3 regions of the Streptomyces sp. NPDC043176 genome follow, and region 3 is predicted to be linked to each of the others. Evidence: riboswitches for the same ligand, from Rfam matches in the RefSeq annotation. Region 3 holds a riboswitch; each other region holds the start of a gene.
The links. A riboswitch is a leader RNA that binds a small molecule or an ion and turns the genes downstream of it on or off. The one in region 3 is predicted to bind cobalamin.
Positions count from the first base shown of each region.

Region 1: another riboswitch for cobalamin. It lies ahead of AC067A_RS01275 (ribonucleoside-diphosphate reductase subunit alpha); the one in region 3 lies ahead of AC067A_RS30785 (energy-coupling factor ABC transporter permease).
Region 2: another riboswitch for cobalamin. It lies ahead of cobN (cobaltochelatase subunit CobN); the one in region 3 lies ahead of AC067A_RS30785 (energy-coupling factor ABC transporter permease).

Region 1 covers NZ_JBWKCA010000001.1:276,639-283,094, reverse strand. The annotation lists gene AC067A_RS01300 (extracellular solute-binding protein) at 1-536, opposite strand, end outside; gene AC067A_RS01295 (GntR family transcriptional regulator) at 965-1,729, shown strand; gene AC067A_RS01290 (DUF3311 domain-containing protein) at 1,890-2,144, shown strand; gene mctP (monocarboxylate uptake permease MctP) at 2,141-3,763, shown strand; gene AC067A_RS01280 (GNAT family N-acetyltransferase) at 3,839-4,339, shown strand; cobalamin riboswitch at 4,373-4,516, shown strand; gene AC067A_RS01275 (ribonucleoside-diphosphate reductase subunit alpha) at 4,649-6,456, shown strand, end outside.
Region 2 covers NZ_JBWKCA010000006.1:391,723-398,178, forward strand. The annotation lists gene AC067A_RS13185 (serine hydrolase) at 1-1,491, shown strand, start outside; gene cobJ (precorrin-3B C(17)-methyltransferase) at 1,482-2,990, opposite strand; gene AC067A_RS13195 (precorrin-8X methylmutase) at 2,987-3,622, opposite strand; gene AC067A_RS13200 (cobalamin biosynthesis protein CobG) at 3,637-4,923, opposite strand; cobalamin riboswitch at 5,000-5,135, shown strand; gene cobN (cobaltochelatase subunit CobN) at 5,210-6,456, shown strand, end outside.
Region 3 covers NZ_JBWKCA010000024.1:58,212-64,667, reverse strand. The annotation lists gene dhaK (dihydroxyacetone kinase subunit DhaK) at 302-1,294, shown strand; gene dhaL (dihydroxyacetone kinase subunit DhaL) at 1,332-1,952, shown strand; gene AC067A_RS30790 (PTS-dependent dihydroxyacetone kinase phosphotransferase subunit DhaM) at 2,066-2,509, shown strand; cobalamin riboswitch at 2,562-2,794, shown strand; gene AC067A_RS30785 (energy-coupling factor ABC transporter permease) at 2,824-3,522, shown strand; gene AC067A_RS30780 (energy-coupling factor ABC transporter substrate-binding protein) at 3,531-4,031, shown strand; gene cbiQ (cobalt ECF transporter T component CbiQ) at 4,038-4,787, shown strand; gene AC067A_RS30770 (ATP-binding cassette domain-containing protein) at 4,784-5,656, shown strand; gene AC067A_RS30765 (oxidoreductase) at 5,753-6,456, shown strand, end outside.

The sequences.
Region 1 (6,456 bases), on a different contig from region 3:
AGGGCGGCGGTCAGCTCGGCCCAGGTCTTCGGGGCGGCCTTGACGCCCGCCTCGGCGGCGACGTCCTTGCGCCAGGTGCCGACGCGGCCACCGGCGTAGTAGGGGACGCCGTAGGTCTTGCCGTTGTAGGTGACCGAGTCCTTGAGGGCGTCGAGCCACTTGTCGGAGTTCGCGAACTTCGACGCGTCGACCTCGGCGAAGGCGCCCTTGGCCATGTAGCTGATCATCTCGGTGTTGCCCATTTCGACAACATCCGGGGCCTTGTCCGTGGCGAGCACCGCGTCGAGCTTGGTGTTCTTGTCCGGCCAGCCGTAGTACTCGTGCTTGATCTTGATGCCCGGGTGCTTCTTGGTCACCGCGTCGTCGGCGGCCTTGACCAGCTCGGGCCAGTTGTTCTGGGCGTCCACCGTCAGCCAGACGGTGAGCTCCTTGGCGTCGCCGCCGGCGTTGTCTCCGGACTTGTCGGAGCCCCCACACGCCGCGATCGAGACCATCATGCCCGCGACGCCGATCGCCGCGATGAGCTTGCGCTTCACGCCACCCTCCTCAGGGATGCCTGCAACCCCTGCCCACCGCGCGAAGACATACGTCGGGTAGTGCTCGTGGGGCTGGGACCTGGTCTTTAATGGTTTAGACCAGTACCCGGAGCTTGGCCTAGACCTTTTGGGGTGTCAAGAGTGTGTAAGACGGGTAGTGGCGTCCGTTATCGGACCGACACCTCGCCTCGGCGCGCCCTCCGGAAGGCGGGTGGGGGACCCTGGAATTGCCCCCACCTCGCGACCTGAATGGCCTAGACCAACGAGGGACTCCTCGGTGTATAAGAGGCAGGGAACGACTCCTCCTCGCCGAACCGGCACATATCGGCAGGAGAAACGGTGAGAGCACACGAAGCGTGCCACCATGTGAGCCGCGACAGACGGAGGAGCCGGTGACGGCAGCAGCACAGGAGTCGGGAAGGCAGGCCATGGCCACGGACGCGGGCGGCACAGAGACAGAGGGCGGGGCAGTCACCCGCACCGCGCGCGTGCCCAAGTACTACCGGCTGAAGCGTCACCTGCTCGACATGACGGAGACCCTCCCGCCCGGCACGCCGGTGCCGCCGGAGCGCACCCTGGCGGCCGAGTTCGACACCTCGCGGACCACCGTGCGCCAGGCCCTCCAGGAGCTGGTGGTCGAGGGGCGCCTGGAGCGCATCCAGGGCAAGGGCACCTTCGTCGCCAAGCCCAAGGTCTCCCAGGCCCTGCAGCTCACCTCGTACACCGAGGACATGCGGGCCCAGGGCCTCGAACCGACCTCGCAGCTCCTCGACATCGGGTACGTCACCGCGGACGACACCCTCGCCGGGCTGCTGGACATCTCCACCGGCGGGCGCGTCCTGCGCATCGAGCGGCTGCGTCTCGCGAGCGGCGAGCCGATGGCCATCGAGACCACCCACCTGTCGGCGAAGCGCTTCCCCGCGTTGCGCCGGTCCCTGGTGAAGTACACGTCCCTCTACACCGCCCTCGCCGAGGTGTACGACGTGCACCTGGCCGAGGCCGAGGAGACCATCGAGACCTCCCTCGCCACCCCGCGCGAGGCCGGGCTGCTCGGCACGGACGTCGGCCTCCCGATGCTGATGCTCTCCCGTCACTCCCTCGACGGCCAGGGCGAGCCGGTCGAGTGGGTGCGCTCGGTCTACCGCGGCGACCGGTACAAGTTCGTCGCCCGCCTCCAGCGCCCCAACGGCTGACCCGCCGGGCCGGAGCCCCGCCCACCGGGGCCCCGGCCGCGGCTGCCGTGCGGGATTCCGAAGAATCAATTCCGTTATGCGGACAGGGGTTCCCTGCGGAGAACGCGTCCCCTAGATTTCCCCACCATCACGAGGTGATCAGCGAGGGGACGGAATCGCCATGTCAGAAGCCGCACAAGGGAAACAACCGGTCATCACCCCCCTGAGGGTGGTCATCGCGCTCTGCCTGGTCGCCCCGTTCGTGGCGATGCTCTGGGTGAGTTCGTACGCGAAGGTCGAACCGCTCTTCGCCGGCATCCCGTTCTTCTACTGGTACCAGATGCTCTGGGTGCTGGTCTCCACCGCGCTCACCATGGTCGCCTACATGCTGTGGCAGCGGGACCAGCGTGCCCGCAAGGGAGGTGACGCGCGATGAAGGACGGCGTGAACGGCGTGGCGCTCGGCGTCTTCGTCTTCTTCTTCCTGGCCGTCACGGTCATGGGCTTCCTGGCCGCGCGCTGGCGCAAGGCCGAGGACGAGCACAGCCTCGACGAATGGGGCCTGGGCGGACGGTCGTTCGGCACCTGGGTGACCTGGTTCCTGCTCGGCGGCGACCTGTACACCGCGTACACCTTCGTCGCCGTCCCGGCGGCCATCTACGCGGCGGGCGCGGCCGGCTTCTTCGCCGTGCCCTACACGATCCTGGTCTACCCGCTGATCTTCACGTTCCTGCCGCGCCTCTGGTCGGTCTCGCACAAGCACGGGTACGTGACCACCTCCGACTTCGTCCGGGGCCGCTTCGGCTCCAAGAGCCTGTCGCTCGCGGTCGCGGTCACCGGAATCCTCGCCACCATGCCGTACATCGCCCTCCAACTCGTCGGCATCCAGGCCGTCCTGGACGTGATGGGCGTAGGCGGCGGCGAGACCACCCACTGGTTCGTCAAGGACCTGCCGCTGCTGCTGGCCTTCGGCGTCCTCGCGGCGTACACGTACTCCTCGGGTCTGCGCGCCCCGGCCCTCATCGCCTTCGTCAAGGACACCCTGATCTACATCGTGATCGCGGTGGCCATCATCTACATCCCGATCAAGCTGGGCGGGTTCGACGAGATCTTCGCGAAGGCCGGCGAGGCGTACGCGCAGACCAACCCGGCGACCGGCAAGCCGCGCGGCGCGCTGGTCCCCGGTGAGGCCGGCCAGTGGACGTACGCGACGCTCGCGCTCGGCTCGGCGCTCGCGCTGTTCATGTACCCGCACTCCATCACGGCGACGCTGTCGTCGAAGAGCCGCGAGGTCATCCGCCGCAACACCACGATCCTGCCGCTGTACTCGCTGATGCTGGGCCTGCTCGCGCTGCTCGGCTTCATGGCGATCGCCGCCGGGATCAAGGTCAAGAACGGTCAGCTCGCCATCCCGCAGCTCTTCGAGACCATGTTCCCGGACTGGTTCGCGGGCGTCGCGTTCGCCGCGATCGGCATCGGCGCGCTCGTCCCGGCCGCCATCATGTCGATCGCCGCGGCCAACCTGTTCACCCGCAACATCTACAAGGACTTCATCAAGCCGGACGCGACCCCGGCCCAGGAGACCAAGGTCTCCAAGCTGGTCTCCCTCCTGGTGAAGGTCGGCGCGCTGGTCTTCGTCCTCACCATGGACAAGACGGTCGCGATCAACTTCCAGCTGCTGGGCGGCATCTGGATCCTGCAGACCTTCCCGGCGCTCGTCGGCGGCCTGTTCACCCGCTGGTTCCACCGCTGGGCGCTGCTCGCCGGCTGGGCCGTCGGCATGGTGTACGGCACGGCCGCCGCGTACGGCGTCGCCAGCCCGACCCAGAAGCACTTCGGCGGCTCCTCCGCCGAGATCCCGGGCATCGGCGAGATCGGCTACATCGGCCTCACCGCCTTCGTCCTCAACGTCCTCGTCACGGTCGTCCTCACCTTCGTCCTCCGGGCCGTCAAGGCCCCCGACGGCGTCGACGAGACCTCGCCCGAGGACTACACGGCGGACGCCGGCGACGCCGGTGTCCGCGAACTCCCCAAGGTCGGCGCCTCGGTGCACTGACCCACGGACGCGCACGTGAAGGGGCCCGGGAGAAATCCCGGGCCCCTTCACGTGCGACGGAGGCAGACTGGGCCCATGGACTTCACGATCAGGGCGGTACGGCCCGAGGAGTACGAAGAGCTCGGCGAGCTCACCGGACTGACCTATCTGAACGACGGGCTGCTGCTGCACGGAGAGGACGACTTCTATCTGGACGTGCTCCGCGACACGGCCCGGCGGGCTCGCGAGAGCGAGGTCCTCGTCGCCGTCGACGCGGAGGGCGGGATCGTCGGCGGGGTGACCTTCGCCCGCGGCGGCACCGCCTGGGCGGACATCGCCGTCGAAGGCGAGGCCGAGTTCCGGATGCTCGTGGTCGCGCCGGCGGCCCGCGGCAGGGGCGTCGGAGAGACACTCGTGCGCGTCTGCGTGGACCGGGCGCGGACCCTGCCGGGGTGCCGGCGGGTGGTGCTCTCCACGGACGCGAAGATGGTCTCCGCGCACCGGATCTACGACCGGCTCGGCTTCCTGCGGACCCCCGAGCGGGACTGGCAGCCGATCCCCGAACACACGCTGCTGACGTACGCGCTGGAGCTTTAGCCCCGCAACCGACACAACATGTGGGGGGTGCCGTCAGCGGCGCCCCCCACATGTATGCTCATCCTCGCTGTCGACGCAGGGGAATCCGGCGCGAATCCGGAACTGTCCCGCAACGGTGTGCTTCATGCGGTTTCGTACGGAGTGAGTCCGAGCACCTGCGGGCAGCGCGCCCGGTCCTTCCGTTCCGGGTGCCACTGACTTCCGGGCCTCGCGGAGTGGGCCGGTGGACACGGCGCGTCCGGCGATACGGGCGCCCCCTCGCCCGCCTTCCCCCGTCGCGGCCCCGGCCGAGCGAGGGAGAGCCCCCACGTGACCATCGCGCCCGCCGATCCGGCTTCGGCCGAGGCTTCCGCGGTCGAGAGCGACGGCCCCGGGACCGTACTGCTGCGGACCCTGACCGACCTCACCGCCGATCTCCCCGACACCGACCCCGGCAAGGTCGCCGCAGCCGCGCTGCGCGGCCGCAGCGCCGCGGCGGACGAGGCGGAGCTGCGCGAGCTGGCCACCGAGGCGGCCGCGGGCCTGATCGCCGAGGACCCGGCGTACTCCCGGCTCGCCGCCCGGCTCCTGACGATCACCATCGCCGACGAGGCGGCGGGCCAGGGCGCGGTCTCCTTCTCCGCCTCCGTCCGGGTCGGTCACCGCGAGGGCCTGATCGCCGACCGCACCGCCGACTTCGTCGCGCTGCACGCCGAGCGGCTCGACGCGACGATCGACCGGGCCGGCGACGACCGCTTCGGCTACTTCGGTCTGCGCACCCTCTACTCGCGCTACCTGCTGCGCCACCCGATCACCCGCAAGGTGATCGAGACGCCGCAGCACTTCATGCTGCGGGTGGCCTGCGGCCTGGCCGAGGACGACAGCGTCCGCGCGCTCGACGAGGTCGGCGCGCTGTACGGGCTGATGAGCCGCCTGGACTACCTGCCGTCCTCCCCCACGCTCTTCAACTCCGGTACCCGTCACCCGCAGATGTCCTCCTGCTACCTGCTCGACTCCCCGCAGGACGAGCTGGACTCCATCTACGACCGCTACCACCAGGTCGCGCGCCTCTCGAAGCACGCCGGCGGCATCGGGCTCTCCTACTCCCGCATCCGCGCCCGCGGTTCGCTGATCCGCGGCACCAACGGGCACTCCAACGGCATCGTGCCGTTCCTGAAGACCCTCGACGCCTCCGTCGCCGCCGTGAACCAGGGCGGCCGCCGCAAGGGCGCGGCCGCCGTCTACCTGGAGACCTGGCACGCGGACATCGAGGAGTTCCTGGAGCTCCGCGACAACACGGGCGAGGACCAGCGCCGTACGCACAACCTGAACCTGGCGCACTGGATCCCGGACGAGTTCATGCGCCGGGTCAACGCGGACGCCGACTGGTCGCTGTTCTCCCCGGCGGACGTGCCCGAGCTCGTCGACCTGTACGGCGAGGAGTTCGACGCCGCCTACCGCGCCGCCGAGGCCAAGGGCCTGGCCCGCAAGACGATGCCGGCCCGCGACCTGTACGGCCGGATGATGCGGACCCTGGCGCAGACCGGCAACGGCTGGATGACCTTCAAGGACGCCTCCAACCGGACGGCCAACCAGACCGCCGAGCCGGGCACGGTCGTCCACTCCTCGAACCTGTGCACCGAGATCATCGAGGTCACGAACGACGGCGAGACGGCCGTCTGCAACCTCGGCTCGGTGAACCTCGGTTCGTTCGTGGCCGGGGGCGACATCGACTGGGAGCGGCTCGACGCGACCGTCCGCACGGCCGTCACCTTCCTCGACCGGGTCGTCGACATCAACTTCTACCCGACCGAGCAGGCCGGGCGTTCCAACGCCCGCTGGCGTCCGGTCGGCCTGGGCGCGATGGGCCTCCAGGACGTCTTCTTCAAGCTGCGGATGCCGTTCGACTCCGCCGAGGCGCGCGCGCTGTCCACCCGGATCGCCGAGCGGATCATGCTGGCCGCGTACGAGGCCTCCGCGGACCTCGCCGAGCGCAGCGGCCCGCTCCCCGCCTGGGAGCAGACCCGCACGGCCCGCGGTGTGCTGCACCCGGACCACTACGACGTCGAGCTCAACTGGCCCGAGCGCTGGGCCGCGCTGCGCGAGCGGATCGCCGCCGTCGGCATGCGCAACAGCCT
Region 2 (6,456 bases), on a different contig from region 3:
GCGCAGCCGCCGCCGCTGCTCGACCGGGCGGACGTGGACCGGGCGGTGGGCCGGCTGGACGCGGACGTCGCGGCGATGATGAAGCGGACCGGGGTGCCGGGGGTGTCGGTGGCGGTGGTGTACGAGGGGAAGGTGGTGCACCTCAAGGGGTACGGGGTGCGCGAGGTGGGGAAGACGGCGCGGGTGGACGCGGACACCGTGTTCCAACTGGCGTCGGTGTCGAAGCCGATCGCGTCGACGGTGGTGTCCGGCGCGGTGGGCGTGGAGGGCTGGCAGAAGCCGGTGGCACCGGAGTTGCCGGAGTTCAAGCTGAAGGACCCGTGGGTGACGTCGCACATGACGGTCGCGGACCTGTTCTCGCACCGGAGCGGGCTGCCGGACCACGCGGGGGACCTGCTGGAGGACCTGGGCTACGACCGGGAGTACGTCCTGGCGCACCTGCGGTACGAGCCGCTGACGCCGTTCCGGGCGAGTTACGCGTACACCAACTTCGGTCTCACGGGCGCGGCCGAGGCGGTGGCGGCGGAGAAGGGCGTGCCGTGGGAGAAGCTCGCCGAGGACACGCTGTACCGGCCGGCGGGGATGGACGACACCAGTTCCCGCTTCCGGGACTTCGTGGAGAACCCCGACCGGGCCGTGGGGCACGTGAAGGAGCCCGACGGGACGTGGAAGGCGCGGTACGTGCGGGACCCGGACGCCCAGTCGCCGGCCGGCGGGGTCAGTTCGTCCGCGCGGGACATGGCGGTGTGGCTGCGGCTCCAGCTGGGCGACGGGACGCTCGACGGGCGGAAGATCATCGACCCCGAGGCGCTGCAACTCACCCACCACCCCGAGTCGGTGTCCTCGCCGGCGCACGCCCCGGCGGCCCGGACCGGGTTCTACGGGCTCGGCTGGAACGTGTCGTACGACGACGAGGGCCGGCTGCGGCTGTCGCACACCGGGGCGTTCGCGGAGGGCGCGCACACCAACGTGACGATGCTGCCGGGCGAGGAGCTCGGGATCGTCGTCCTCACCAACGGGGCGCCGGTAGGCGTCGCCGACGCCGTCGCCCTGGACTTCTTCGACACCGCGCAGGACGGGAAGCCCAGCAGGGACTGGATGCCGCTGGTCGACGCGATCTACCAGCAGCAGGCCGACGAGGGCCGGTCCGACACCGACTACGCGCACCCGCCGTCCGATGCCGCCGCCGCGAAGCCCGCGAGCGCCTACACCGGCACGTACACCAGCGACTACTACGGCCGGATGACGGTGGCCGAGGCCGACGGCGGGCTGGTGCTGCGGCTGGGTCCCGAGCCCCAGACGTACCGTCTGACGCACTACTCCGGCGACACGTTCAGCTTCGCGACGCGCGGGGAGAACGCCGTCGGTCCGACCGGCGTCACGTTCTCCCCGGACGGCAGGTCCGTCCGCGTCGAGTACCTGGACCAGGAGAAGCTCGGCACCTTCACCCGGACCTCCTCCTCGTCCTCCCCGTCCTCGGCTCAGCCGTAGCGGCGCGGGGTCCAGGCGATGGTGCGGCCGTCGGCGCGTTCGACGGCGCGGGTCTGCGAGGAGCCGACGAGCAGCAGGGTCCGCATGTCGACCTCGGAAGGCTCCAGGGCCTTCAGGGTGACGACCCGGACGGACTGCTCGGGGCCGCCGACGTCGCGGGCGACGACGACCGGCGTCTCGGGGGAGCGCAGTTCGAGGAGGAGGTCGCGGGCGGCGGCCACCTGGTGCGTACGGGACTTGGAGCCCGGGTTGTAGAGGGCGACGACCAGGTCGGCGGAGGCGGCGGCGCGCAGCCGGGCCTCGATGACGTCCCACGGCTTGAGCCGGTCGGAGAGGGAGATGGTGGCGTAGTCGTGGCCGAGCGGGGCGCCCGCGGCGGCGGCGGCCGCGTTGGCGGCGGTCACCCCCGGGAGGACCCGTACGGGCACGTCGGCGTACTCCGCCTCGCAGGCGACCTCCAGGACGGCGGTGGCCATGGCGAAGACGCCGGGGTCGCCGCCGGAGACGACCGCGACCTTGCGGCCGCGCCGGGCCAGGTCGAGGGCGAACTCGGCGCGCTCGGACTCGACCTTGTTGTCGGAGCCGTGGCGGATCTGGCCGGGGCGGAGCACCGGCACCCGGTCGAGGTAGGTGGTGTAGCCGACGAGGACGTCGGCGTTGACGAGTGCGCCGCGCGACTCGGGGGTCAGCCAGGGCGCTCCCGCGGGGCCGGTGCCGACGACGACGACCTCGCCGCGTTCCCGTACGGGGGGCTGCTGGTCGACGCGGGAGGGCAGGACGGCGACCGAGAAGTACGGGACGGTGGCCGGGTCGACGTCCGTCAGGCGTTCGGTCCGCTCGCCCGCCATGAACGCCCGCTCCACGTAACGGGCGTCGTCGAGGCGTCCGGCGCGCTCCAGGGCACGCTTCACGGTGGGGAAGGTGCGGCCGAGCTTCATGACGACCGCCGAGTCGGTGCCGGCGAGGCGGGCCGTCAGCTCGTCCTCGGGCAGGGTGCCGGGGATGATCGTGAGGACCTCCTCCGCCTCGCACAGCGGCTCGCCGAGGCGGGCGGCGGCGGCGCTGACCGAGGTGACGCCGGGGATGACGGTGGTGTCGTAGCGGTCGGCGAGCCGCTTGTGCATGTGCTGGTACGAGCCGTAGAACAGCGGGTCGCCCTCGGCGAGGACGGCGACCGTGCGGCCGGCGTCGAGGTGGGCGGCGAGGCGGGCCGCGGCCTCCTCGTAGAAGTCGTCCAGGGCGCCCCGGTAGCCGCCGGGGTGGTCCGTGGTCTCCACGGTGAGCGGGTACACGAGCCGCTCCTCGACGTGGTCCTCGCGGATGTGCCCGGCGGCGATGGAGCGGGCGATGGAGCGGCCGTGACGGGCCGAGTGGTACGCGACGACGTCGGCGGAGGCGATGGCCTTCACCGCCGCGACCGTCATCAGGTCCGGGTCGCCGGGCCCGAGGCCGACGCCGTACAACTTGCCCTTCACCACTGTGTCCTCGGTGCCGCTCATGCCTGGATCTCCGCTTCGTGCGCGAGGGCGTTGATCGCGGCGGCCGTCATGGCGCTGCCGCCGCGCCGGCCCCGTACGACGAGGTAGTCGAGGCCGAGGTCGTTCTCGGCCAGCGCGTCCTTGGACTCGGCGGCGCCGATGAAGCCGACCGGTATGCCGAGGACGGCCGCGGGCCTGCCCGCGCCCTTCGCGACCATCTCCAGGAGGTGGAAGAGGGCGGTCGGCGCGTTGCCGATGGCGACGACGGAGCCTTCGAGGCGGTCCCGCCAGAGTTCGAGGGCGGCGGCGGAGCGGGTGGTGCCCAGTTCGGCGGCGAGGGCGGGCAGCGCCGGGTCGGAGAGCGCGCAGATCACCTCGTTGTCGGCGGGCAGCCGCTTGCGGGTGACGCCGCTGGCGACCATCTGCGCGTCGCAGAGGATCGGGGCGCCGGCGCGGAGCGCCTCGCGGGCCCGGGAGACGACCTGGGGCGAGTAGGCGATGTCGCGTACGAGGTCGGTCATGCCGCAGGCGTGGATCATCCGGACCGCCACCTGGGCGACGTCGGCGGGCAGGCCCGCCAGATCCGCCTCGGCGCGGATCGTGGCAAAGGACCGGCGGTAGATCTCCGCCCCGTCCTTCTCGTAGTCGAACATCGTGTTGCTCTCGCTCATCTCGTCGGATACGTGCGGGCGGTGGCGACCGCTTCGGTCAGGGAGGTACGGGGGGTGGCGCGGCCGTCCACCAGGTAGCCGTCGTCGCCGGTGGCGAGGACCTCGACCCAGTCGCCGTACGGGTGCCCGCAGCGCCGCGCGCACCCGGAGAAGTGCACGGGCAGCGGGCCGGCGGGCGCGGCGAGGGCGTCCGCCCGTACGTCGGCCAGGGACTTGGCGCAGCCGGGCCGCCCGGTGCACGCGGTGACCCCGGCGCCGGGCGCGTCGGGGCGGGTGATGAGCCCGCACGCGTCCAGCGCCCGCAGCCGGTCCGCGCGGTCCGCACCGGCGGCGTCGGCGTGGGGCTCGGTGGTGGGTGCGGCCGTGGCGACGGCTCCGCGCCAGGGCGTGAGCCGGATCTCGCCGGCGGGCAGCAGGGCCCGCAGCTGGGCGGAGGTCAGCCGGCCGAGCGGCGCGAGGACGTAGACCGCGCCGTCCCGGAGTGCGCCGGGCGCGGGCGGCGGGGACGAGGGCAGCAGCGGTACGGGTACGGGCTCGGCCGCGATGCCCGCGCGGGCCAGGGCGCCGGCCACGTCCGGGAGGTGCCCGGCGGGCAGCTCGCGGGGGCGCCAGGCCCCGTTGCCGGCGGCGTCGGCGGCGTCGAGGAACGCGAGGGCGGCGGTGAGGGCGGCGCGGACGGCGTCGGCGGCCGCGAGCCGGAAGACCTGCCGCTCCGCCGGGCCGCCGTCGAGCCACAGAGTGACGGACTCGTCCTCGGCTGCGACCAAGGTCACATCCCCGCCGAGTCCGGTCACGTCTCCGCGCCCGTCGTCCAGGACGAACAGGAACCGTCCCGAAAGGGACGCGGCCCGGGGCGCGGCGCACAGGGCGGCGTCGAGCCCGCGCGCCCACAACTGCACGTCCGCGTGGCCGAGTCCGTCGAGTCCGGCGGTCGGCGAGGCGACGATGTTGCGGATGCGCTCGTGGGTGGGCGAGGGCAGCAGGCCCGCGTCGGCGAGCAGCTCCGCGAGCGCGGCCCCGCAGTCGTCCGCGAGGCCGCGGAGCTCCGCGTTGCCGCGCGAGGTGATGCTGATCCGCCCGTCGCCGAGCGACTCCGCCGCCCGCGCCAGGACCTCGGCCTGACGGTGCGTCAATCGACCTGCGGGCAGGCGCAGTCGGGCCAGCCGGCCGTCGTCGGCCGCGTGCAGGCGCAGTGCCCCGGGGCAGGCGTCGCCACGGTCCCGTATGCGAGGTTCGCCCGGTTCGGTAGCCGGGGGTGGGGTGGGCGGCATGGCGGCGAGCATACCCACGGGGCACCGGCCGACCACCGGGTGTGATCCGGCCGACTCCCCGGCACGCCCCGCCCCGCCGACCTCACGATCTACTATGCACACGGCATGGGGTCGCAGGACCCCGGGGAGGAAGCCCGGTGAGAATCCGGCGCGGTCCCGCCACTGTGAACCCGTACCAGCGATGGCACGGGTGAGTCAGGAACTCCCTTCCCCGAGCTCTCGGCTTCGCGCGAGCAAGGGGAGGCCAACCCACACGAACCCGGGGCGCGGACAACCCCGAGGAAGGCCTGAGCTCGCCATGCTTCTGCTGCTGTCGCACTCCGACACCGACCTGCTCAGCGCCCGCGCGGCGAACGCCGGCTCCGCCGGCCCGGTGGAGTACCGCTTCGCCAACCCCGCCCGCCTCCCCCTCGCCGACCTCCACGGCCTCCTCGACGACGCCGAACTCGTCGTCGTCCGCCTCCTCGGCGGGCTCCGCTCCTGGCAGGAGGGCCTCGACGCCATCCGCGCCACCGGAAAGCCCGTCGTCGTCCTCAGCGGCGAACAGGCCCCCGACGCCCAGCTGATGGAGGCCTCCACCGTCCCCGTCGGCGTCGCCACCGAGGCCCACGCCTACCTGGCGCACGGCGGCCCGGCGAACCTGGAGCAGCTGGCCCGCTTCCTCTCCGACACCGTCCTGCTCACCGGCCACGGCTTCGAGGCCCCGGCCGCCGCCCCCACCTGGGGCCCGCTGGAGCGCACCCCGAAGCGCACCGACGGCCCGACCGTCGCCGTGCTCTACTACCGCGCCCACCACATGAGCGGGAACACCGCCTTCGTCGGCGCCCTCTGCGACGCCGTCGAGGACGCCGGCGCCCAGGCGCTGCCGCTGTACGTGGCCTCCCTGCGCGCCCCCGAGGCGGAACTCGTCGAGACCCTGCGGTCCGCCGACGCGATCATCACGACCGTCCTCGCCGCCGGCGGCACGAAGCCCGCCGAGGCACAGGCCGGCGGCGACGAGGAGGCCTGGGACGCGGGCGCGCTCGCCGCCCTCGACGTGCCGATCCTCCAGGCGCTGTGCCTCACCGGCTCGCGGTCCGCCTGGGAGGAGAACGACGAAGGCCTCTCGCCGCTGGACGCCGCCAGCCAGGTCGCCGTGCCCGAGTTCGACGGCCGGCTCATCACCGTCCCCTTCTCCTTCAAGGAGATCGACGAGGACGGCCTGCCCGCGTACGTCGCCGACGCCGAGCGCGCCGCCCGCGTCGCCGGCATCGCCGTCCGGCACGCCCGGCTCCGCCACATCCCGAACGCCGAGAAGAAGCTGGCGCTCGTCCTCTCCGCCTACCCCACCAAGCACTCCCGCATCGGCAACGCGGTCGGCCTCGACACCCCCGCCTCCGCCGTCGCGCTCCTCCGCCGCCTGATCGCGGAGGGCTACGACTTCGGCCCCGCCGAAGAGCTCCCCGGCCTGGTCTCCGGCGACGGCGACGAGCTCATCTACGCCCTCATCGAGGCCGGCGGCCACGACCAGGACTGGCTCACCGAGGAGCAGCTCGCCCGCAACCC
Region 3 (6,456 bases):
GTTGTGCCGGCGGCCCTCGGCACCCCGTGCGCGGCCACCTGCGAGCCGCACATCCGTCAGGTCTGCGTGACCTTCGCTGCCGCAAGGTCGATACTGCCCACAGGGGCGGCGGGACCCGCCCAAGTCGATGAGGATCCGAGCCTGACATGTCGTCACCGAAGTCGGCGTCCACTCGGCATCAGCGCCGACAGAGACCGCCCTCGAGCGCCGTGGACCGCCAAGGTCGACTTTCGCACACCTAGCTTCTGACCTGCGAAAACACAGGTCAGGGCCCATCTTTCAGCCTTGCGAGGAGACACCCTTGAGAATGTTGATCAACGTGCCGGAGACCGTCGTGGCGGACGCGCTGCGGGGGATGGCGGCGGCGCACCCCGAGTTGACGGTGGACGTGGAGCGGCGGCTGGTGGTGCGGCGGGACGCGCCGGTGGCGGGGAAGGTGGCGTTGGTGTCCGGGGGCGGGTCGGGGCACGAGCCGCTGCACGGGGGGTTCGTGGGGCCGGGGATGCTGGCGGCGGCGTGCCCCGGGGAGGTGTTCACGTCGCCGGTGCCGGATCAGATGGTGCGGGCGGCGGCGGCCGTGGACAGCGGGGCCGGGGTGCTGTTCGTGGTGAAGAACTACACCGGCGACGTGCTGAACTTCGAGATGGCGGCGGAGCTCGCGGAGGACGAGGGCATCCAGGTCGCCAAGGTGCTGGTCGACGACGACGTGGCGGTGACGGACAGCCTGTACACGGCCGGGCGGCGCGGGACCGGGGGGACGCTGTTCGTGGAGAAGATCGCGGGAGCGGCGGCGGAGGAGGGGGCTCCGCTGGAGCGCGTGGAGGCGATCGCCCGGAGGGTGAACGAGCGGTCGCGGTCGTTCGGGGTGGCGCTGAGCGCGTGCACGACGCCCGCCAAGGGCAGTCCGACGTTCGACCTCCCGCCCGGTGAGCTGGAGTTGGGCGTCGGCATCCACGGGGAGCCGGGCCGTGAGCGGCGGGCGATGATGACCTCTCGGGAGATCGCGGACTTCGCCGTGGACGCGGTCGTCGAGGACCTGGTCCCCGCGGGGCCGGTGATCGCGCTGGTCAACGGCATGGGCGGCACTCCGCTCCTGGAGTTGTACGGGTTCAACGCGGAGGTGCAGCGGGTGCTCGGCGAGCGGGGAGTGCCGGTGGCGCGGACACTGGTCGGGAACTACGTGACCTCGCTCGACATGGCCGGCTGCTCGGTGACCCTGTGCGAGGTCGACGAGGAGCTGCTGCGGCTGTGGGACGCGCCGGTGCAGACGCCCGCGCTGCGCTGGGGCCGGTGAGGCGGGGGTGGGGACGCGTGCGGACGAGGGAGAGGGCATGACGGAGACGTTCGGGGCGGAGTTCCTCGTGCGCTGGCTGGCCGCGGTCGCCGGGGCCGTCGAGCGCGAGGCGGACCGGCTGACCGAGCTGGACTCGGCCATCGGCGACGCCGACCACGGAGCCAATCTCAAGCGCGGGTTCGCCGCCGTGACGGAGACCCTGGCGAAGGACCCGCCGGCGACGCCCGGCGCCGTGCTCACCACCGCCGGGCGCCACCTCATCTCCACGGTCGGCGGCGCGTCGGGGCCGTTGTACGGGACGCTGTTGCGCCGCGCCGGGAAGACCCTGGGCGAGGACGGGACGATCGACCGGGTACGGCTCGCCGAGGCCCTGGACTCGGGCGTCGCCGCCGTCTCGCAGCTCGGCGGCGCGCACGTCGGCGACAAGACGATGCTGGACTCGCTGGTCCCGGCCGTGGAGGGGCTGCGGACCTCGTTCGGCGCGGCGCGCGCGGCCGCGGACGAGGGCGCCCTCGGGACCGTACCCCTGCGGGCGCGCAAGGGCAGGGCGAGTTACCTCGGCGAGAGGTCGGTCGGGCACCGGGACCCGGGGGCGACGTCGTCGGCCCTGCTCTTCTCCGCGCTCGCCGAGACGGCGGCCGCGGAGGGGGTGTCGTGAGCGCGCCGGGCGGCGCTTCGGCGTCCGGGAGCGCGGCCGTGGACGCCGACGCGGTCACCGGCGGTGCGGGGCCCGGTGGCCCGGCGTCCGGGGACGCGGGATCGGGCGGTGCGGTGCCCGGGGACGCGGGATCGGGCGGTGCGGGGCCTCGCGGTGCGGCCCTCGTCGGGATCGTGCTCGTGTCGCACAGTGCGGCGGTGGCGGCGGCGGTGACCGAGCTGGCGCGGGGGCTGGCGGGGGGTGGAAAGCTGGCGCCGGTGGTACCGGCGGGCGGGACGCCTGACGGAGGGCTGGGGACGAGTTCCGAGTTGATCGCCGAGGCGGCGAAGGAGGCGGACCGGGGCGCCGGGGTGGCGCTGCTCGTCGACCTCGGCAGCGCCGTGCTCACCGTGAAGGCGCTCCTCGCCGAAGGTGACGAACTACCCGGGGGCTCCCGGCTGGTGGACGCGCCGTTCGTCGAGGGCGCGGTGGCGGCGCTGGTGACGGCGAGCGCGGGCGGGGACCTCGACGCGGTGGCGGCGGCCGCCTCGGAGGCCTACGCCTATCGCAAGGAATGACCCTGCGGGGCCGCGTGCGCGGAGTGACGGAGGAGCCGCACCGGGTGGCGACCGTGTTGTGATGTACCTGGTCAACGCACTAATGTCGCAGGGCCTTGGTGTACGGGAAACCGGTGCAGTACCGGTGCGGCCCTCGCCACTGTGATCGGGAGGTCCGGCTCCACCCCCGCGGGAAGCGCCCTCGGGGAAGCCACTGGACCACGACGGGAGACCGCCGCGGTGTGGGAAGGCGGAGTCGGACGGATGACCGTCAGCCAGGAGACCGGCCAGGGTGCGTTGTCCATCCACGAGGTGCTGGAGAGGGTCTCCCGACCATGCATATAGCCGAGGGGTATCTGCCCCCTGCGCACGCCGTCGCCTGGGGCGTCGCGGCCGCCCCGTTCGTCGTCCACGGGGTCCGCGCGCTCACGCGCGAGGTGCGGTCCAACCCCGAGTCCACCCTGCTGCTGGGCGCCTCCGGTGCCTTCACGTTCGTCCTGTCGGCGCTCAAGCTGCCTTCGGTGACGGGCAGTTGTTCCCATCCGACGGGCACGGGTCTGGGGGCGATCCTGTTCCGGCCGCCGATCATGGCGGTCCTGGGCACGATCACCCTGCTCTTCCAGGCCCTGCTGCTCGCCCACGGCGGACTGACCACGCTCGGCGCGAACGCCTTCTCGATGGCGATCGTCGGGCCCTGGGCGGGGTACGGGACGTACCGCCTGCTGCGCCGGTTCGGCACGCCCCTGATGGTCGCCGTCTTCTTCGGCGCGTTCGTCGCCGACCTGTCCACGTACTGCGTCACCAGCGTGCAGCTGGCCCTCGCCTTCCCCGACCCGGCCACCGGCGTGGCGGGCGCGCTCGCCAAGTTCGGCGGGATCTTCGCGGTGACGCAGATTCCGCTGGCGGTGAGCGAGGGGCTGCTGACCGTGCTCGTGATGCGGCTGCTCACCCAGTCGAGCAAGGGTGACCTGACGCGTCTGGGCGTCCTTCCCCGGGCCGAGAAGGAACTGCGCGAGGGGGCGACGGCGCGATGAGCACCAGGATCAGCCGGAACGCGAAGATCAACGGACTGCTGCTGCTGGTCGTCGTCGCGCTCGCGGTGCTTCCGCTCGTCCTGGGTCTGGGCGACCACAAGGAAGAGCCGTTCACCGGGGCGGACGCGGAGGCGGAGACCGCCATCACGGAGCTCCGGCCGGACTACGAGCCGTGGTTCAGCCCGCTGTACGAGCCGCCGTCCGGCGAGATCGAGTCCGCCCTCTTCGCCCTCCAGGCGGCGCTGGGCGCCGGAGTCCTGGCGTACTACTTCGGTCTGCGGCGCGGCCGCCGGCAGGGCGCCGCTCTGGTGGCGGCCGACGCCGGTCAGGGCGGTCGGGCGACGGAAGGCGCGGGCGCGTCCGCGACGGGCGGCGCCCAGGACGTCGGCTCCGGTTCGCCGCGTCCCGACGGTCCGGGCTCCGGCGCGACGCGGCCGGTCGCCGGGGGCTCCGGTGTGCCGGCCGCCGGTCCGGGGCCGGTCGGTGACGTCGGGGACCGGGACGCGTAGACGCCGATGCTGCCCATCGACGCGGCTGCGCACAGCAGTCGCTGGCGCTCCCGCCATCCCGCCGAGAAGGCGCTCCTCGGCTTCGGTCTGACGTTGTGCGCCGTGTGTCTGCCGCCGTGGCCGGGGGCCGTGCTGGTGGCGGCGGTGACGCTCGTGGTGCTGCTCGGGCCTGCCGGCGTGCCGGGCCGTCAGTTGTGGCGGGCGTTCCGGGTGCCGCTCGGCTTCTGTGTCACGGGTGCGGTGCCGTTGCTGTTCGAGGTGGGCGGGGCGCGCGGACTCGTGGCGCTCGCGCCCGCCGGGCCGACGCACGCGGGCGAGCTGCTGGCGCGGACGGCGGCGGCCTCGCTCGGGGTGCTGCTGTTCGCGTTCACGACGCCGGTGTCGGACGTGCTGCCCCGGCTGGTCCGGGCGGGGGTGCCGGCGCCGGTGGTGGACGTGGCGCTCGTGATGTACCGGATCATCTTCCTGCTGCTGGACTCGCTGTCGAAGATCCGGCAGGCACAGGCGGCCCGCCTGGGGCACACGTCACGGGCGGCGACCTGGCGTTCGCTCGCCGGTCTCGGCGCGACCACGTTCGTGCGCGCCTTCGACCGGGCGCAGCGGCTGCAGTCGGGGCTCGCGGGCCGGGGGTACGACGGGACGCTGCGGGTGCTGGTGCCCGTGTGCGGGATCTCCCGCCGGTTCCTCGCGGCGACGGGCGTGCTCCTCGGGGGGCTCGTCGCCCTCACTCTCGTACTGGAAAGGTTCCTTCCGTGACGTCTCAGAACCCGGCGACGGCCCAGGGCTCGACGCCTGTCGTGGAGCTGGTGGGGGCGGGCTTCGCCTACGAGGACGGTCCCGCCGTCCTGTCGGGCGTGGACTTCGCGGTGGCGGAGGGGCGGGCGATCGCGCTCCTCGGTCGCAACGGCAGCGGCAAGACGACGCTGCTGCGGCTGCTGAGCGGGGGGCTGCGGTGCGGAAGCGGGTCGCTGCTCCTGGACGGCGCGGAGGTGGCGTACGACCGCCGGGGGCTGACGCGGCTGCGGACCACGGTGCAACTGGTGGTGCAGGACCCGGACGACCAGCTGTTCGCCGCCTCGGTCGGCCAGGACGTGTCGTTCGGGCCGATGAACCTGGGGCTGCCCGAGGAGGAGGTGCGGCTCCGGGTGCGCGAGGCGCTGGAGGCCCTGGACATCGTGGCGCTGGCGGACCGGCCGACGCACCTGCTGTCGTACGGGCAGCGCAAGCGGGCCGCGATCGCGGGTGCCGTGGCGATGCGGCCGCGGGTCCTGATCATGGACGAGCCGACGGCCGGTCTCGACCCCCACGGTCAGGAGCGGCTCCTCGACGCCCTGCGGCGGCTTCGGGAGGGCGGCACGACGGTGGTGATGGCGACGCACGACGTCGACCTGGCACTGCGCTGGGCCGACGAGGCGGCCGTCCTGGCTCCCTCCGGTCTCCACACCGGCCCGGTGGCCGACCTCCTCGCGGACGACGCCCTGCTCGCGGCCGCCCGGCTCCGCCGGCCCTGGGGCACCGCCGTGGCCCGCCTCCTGCGCGCGCACGGCCTGCTGGGGCCCGACGCCGTCGAGCCCCGGACGGCGGAGGAGCTGGGCGCCCTCCTGGACTCCTTCGTCACCGAGTAGTGGACGTCACGTCGCCAATCTTCTGCAACTAGTTGCAGAAGCGCCCGGGGTCCCCGTAGAACTGAGGGCGACCACCCTGCGCGAGGAGGCGCCCCCATGACCCCGTACCCGCATCTGCTGAGCCCGCTCGACCTCGGGTTCACGACCCTGCCCAACCGGGTGATCATGGGATCGATGCACGTCGGCCTCGAGGAGACCGAGCACGGCTTCGAGCGCATGGCCGCGTTCTACGCGGAGCGGGCGCGGGGCGGCGCCGGGCTGATCGTCACCGGCGGCATCGCCCCCAACGAGGCCGGGCGGCCCTGGGACGGCGGCGCCAAGCTGACCACCGCCGAGGAGGTCGCCGAGCACCGGCTGATCACCGAAGCCGTGCACGCCGAAGGGGGCAGGATCGCGATGCAGATCCTGCACTTCGGCCGGTACGCGTACCACCCCGGCCTGGTCGGCCCCAGCGCGATCAAGGCGCCCATCAGCCCCTTCGTGCCGAACGAGCTGACCGACGCCGAGGTCGAGCAGACCGTCGAGGACTACGCCCGCTGCGCCGAGCTGGCCAGGGAGGCCGGGTACGACGGCGTCGAGGTGATGGGGTCCGAGGGCTACCTGATCAACGAGTTCATCGCGGCCGCCACCAACCAGCGGACCGACCGGTGGGGCGGGTCCTACGAGAACCGCGTGCGGTTCCCCCTGGAGATCGTCCGCCGGATCCGCGAGCGGGTGGGCCGGGACTTCATCCTCGTCTACCGCCTGTCCATGCTGGACCTCGTCCCCGGCGGCTCCACCCTGGAGGAGGTCGTCCAGCT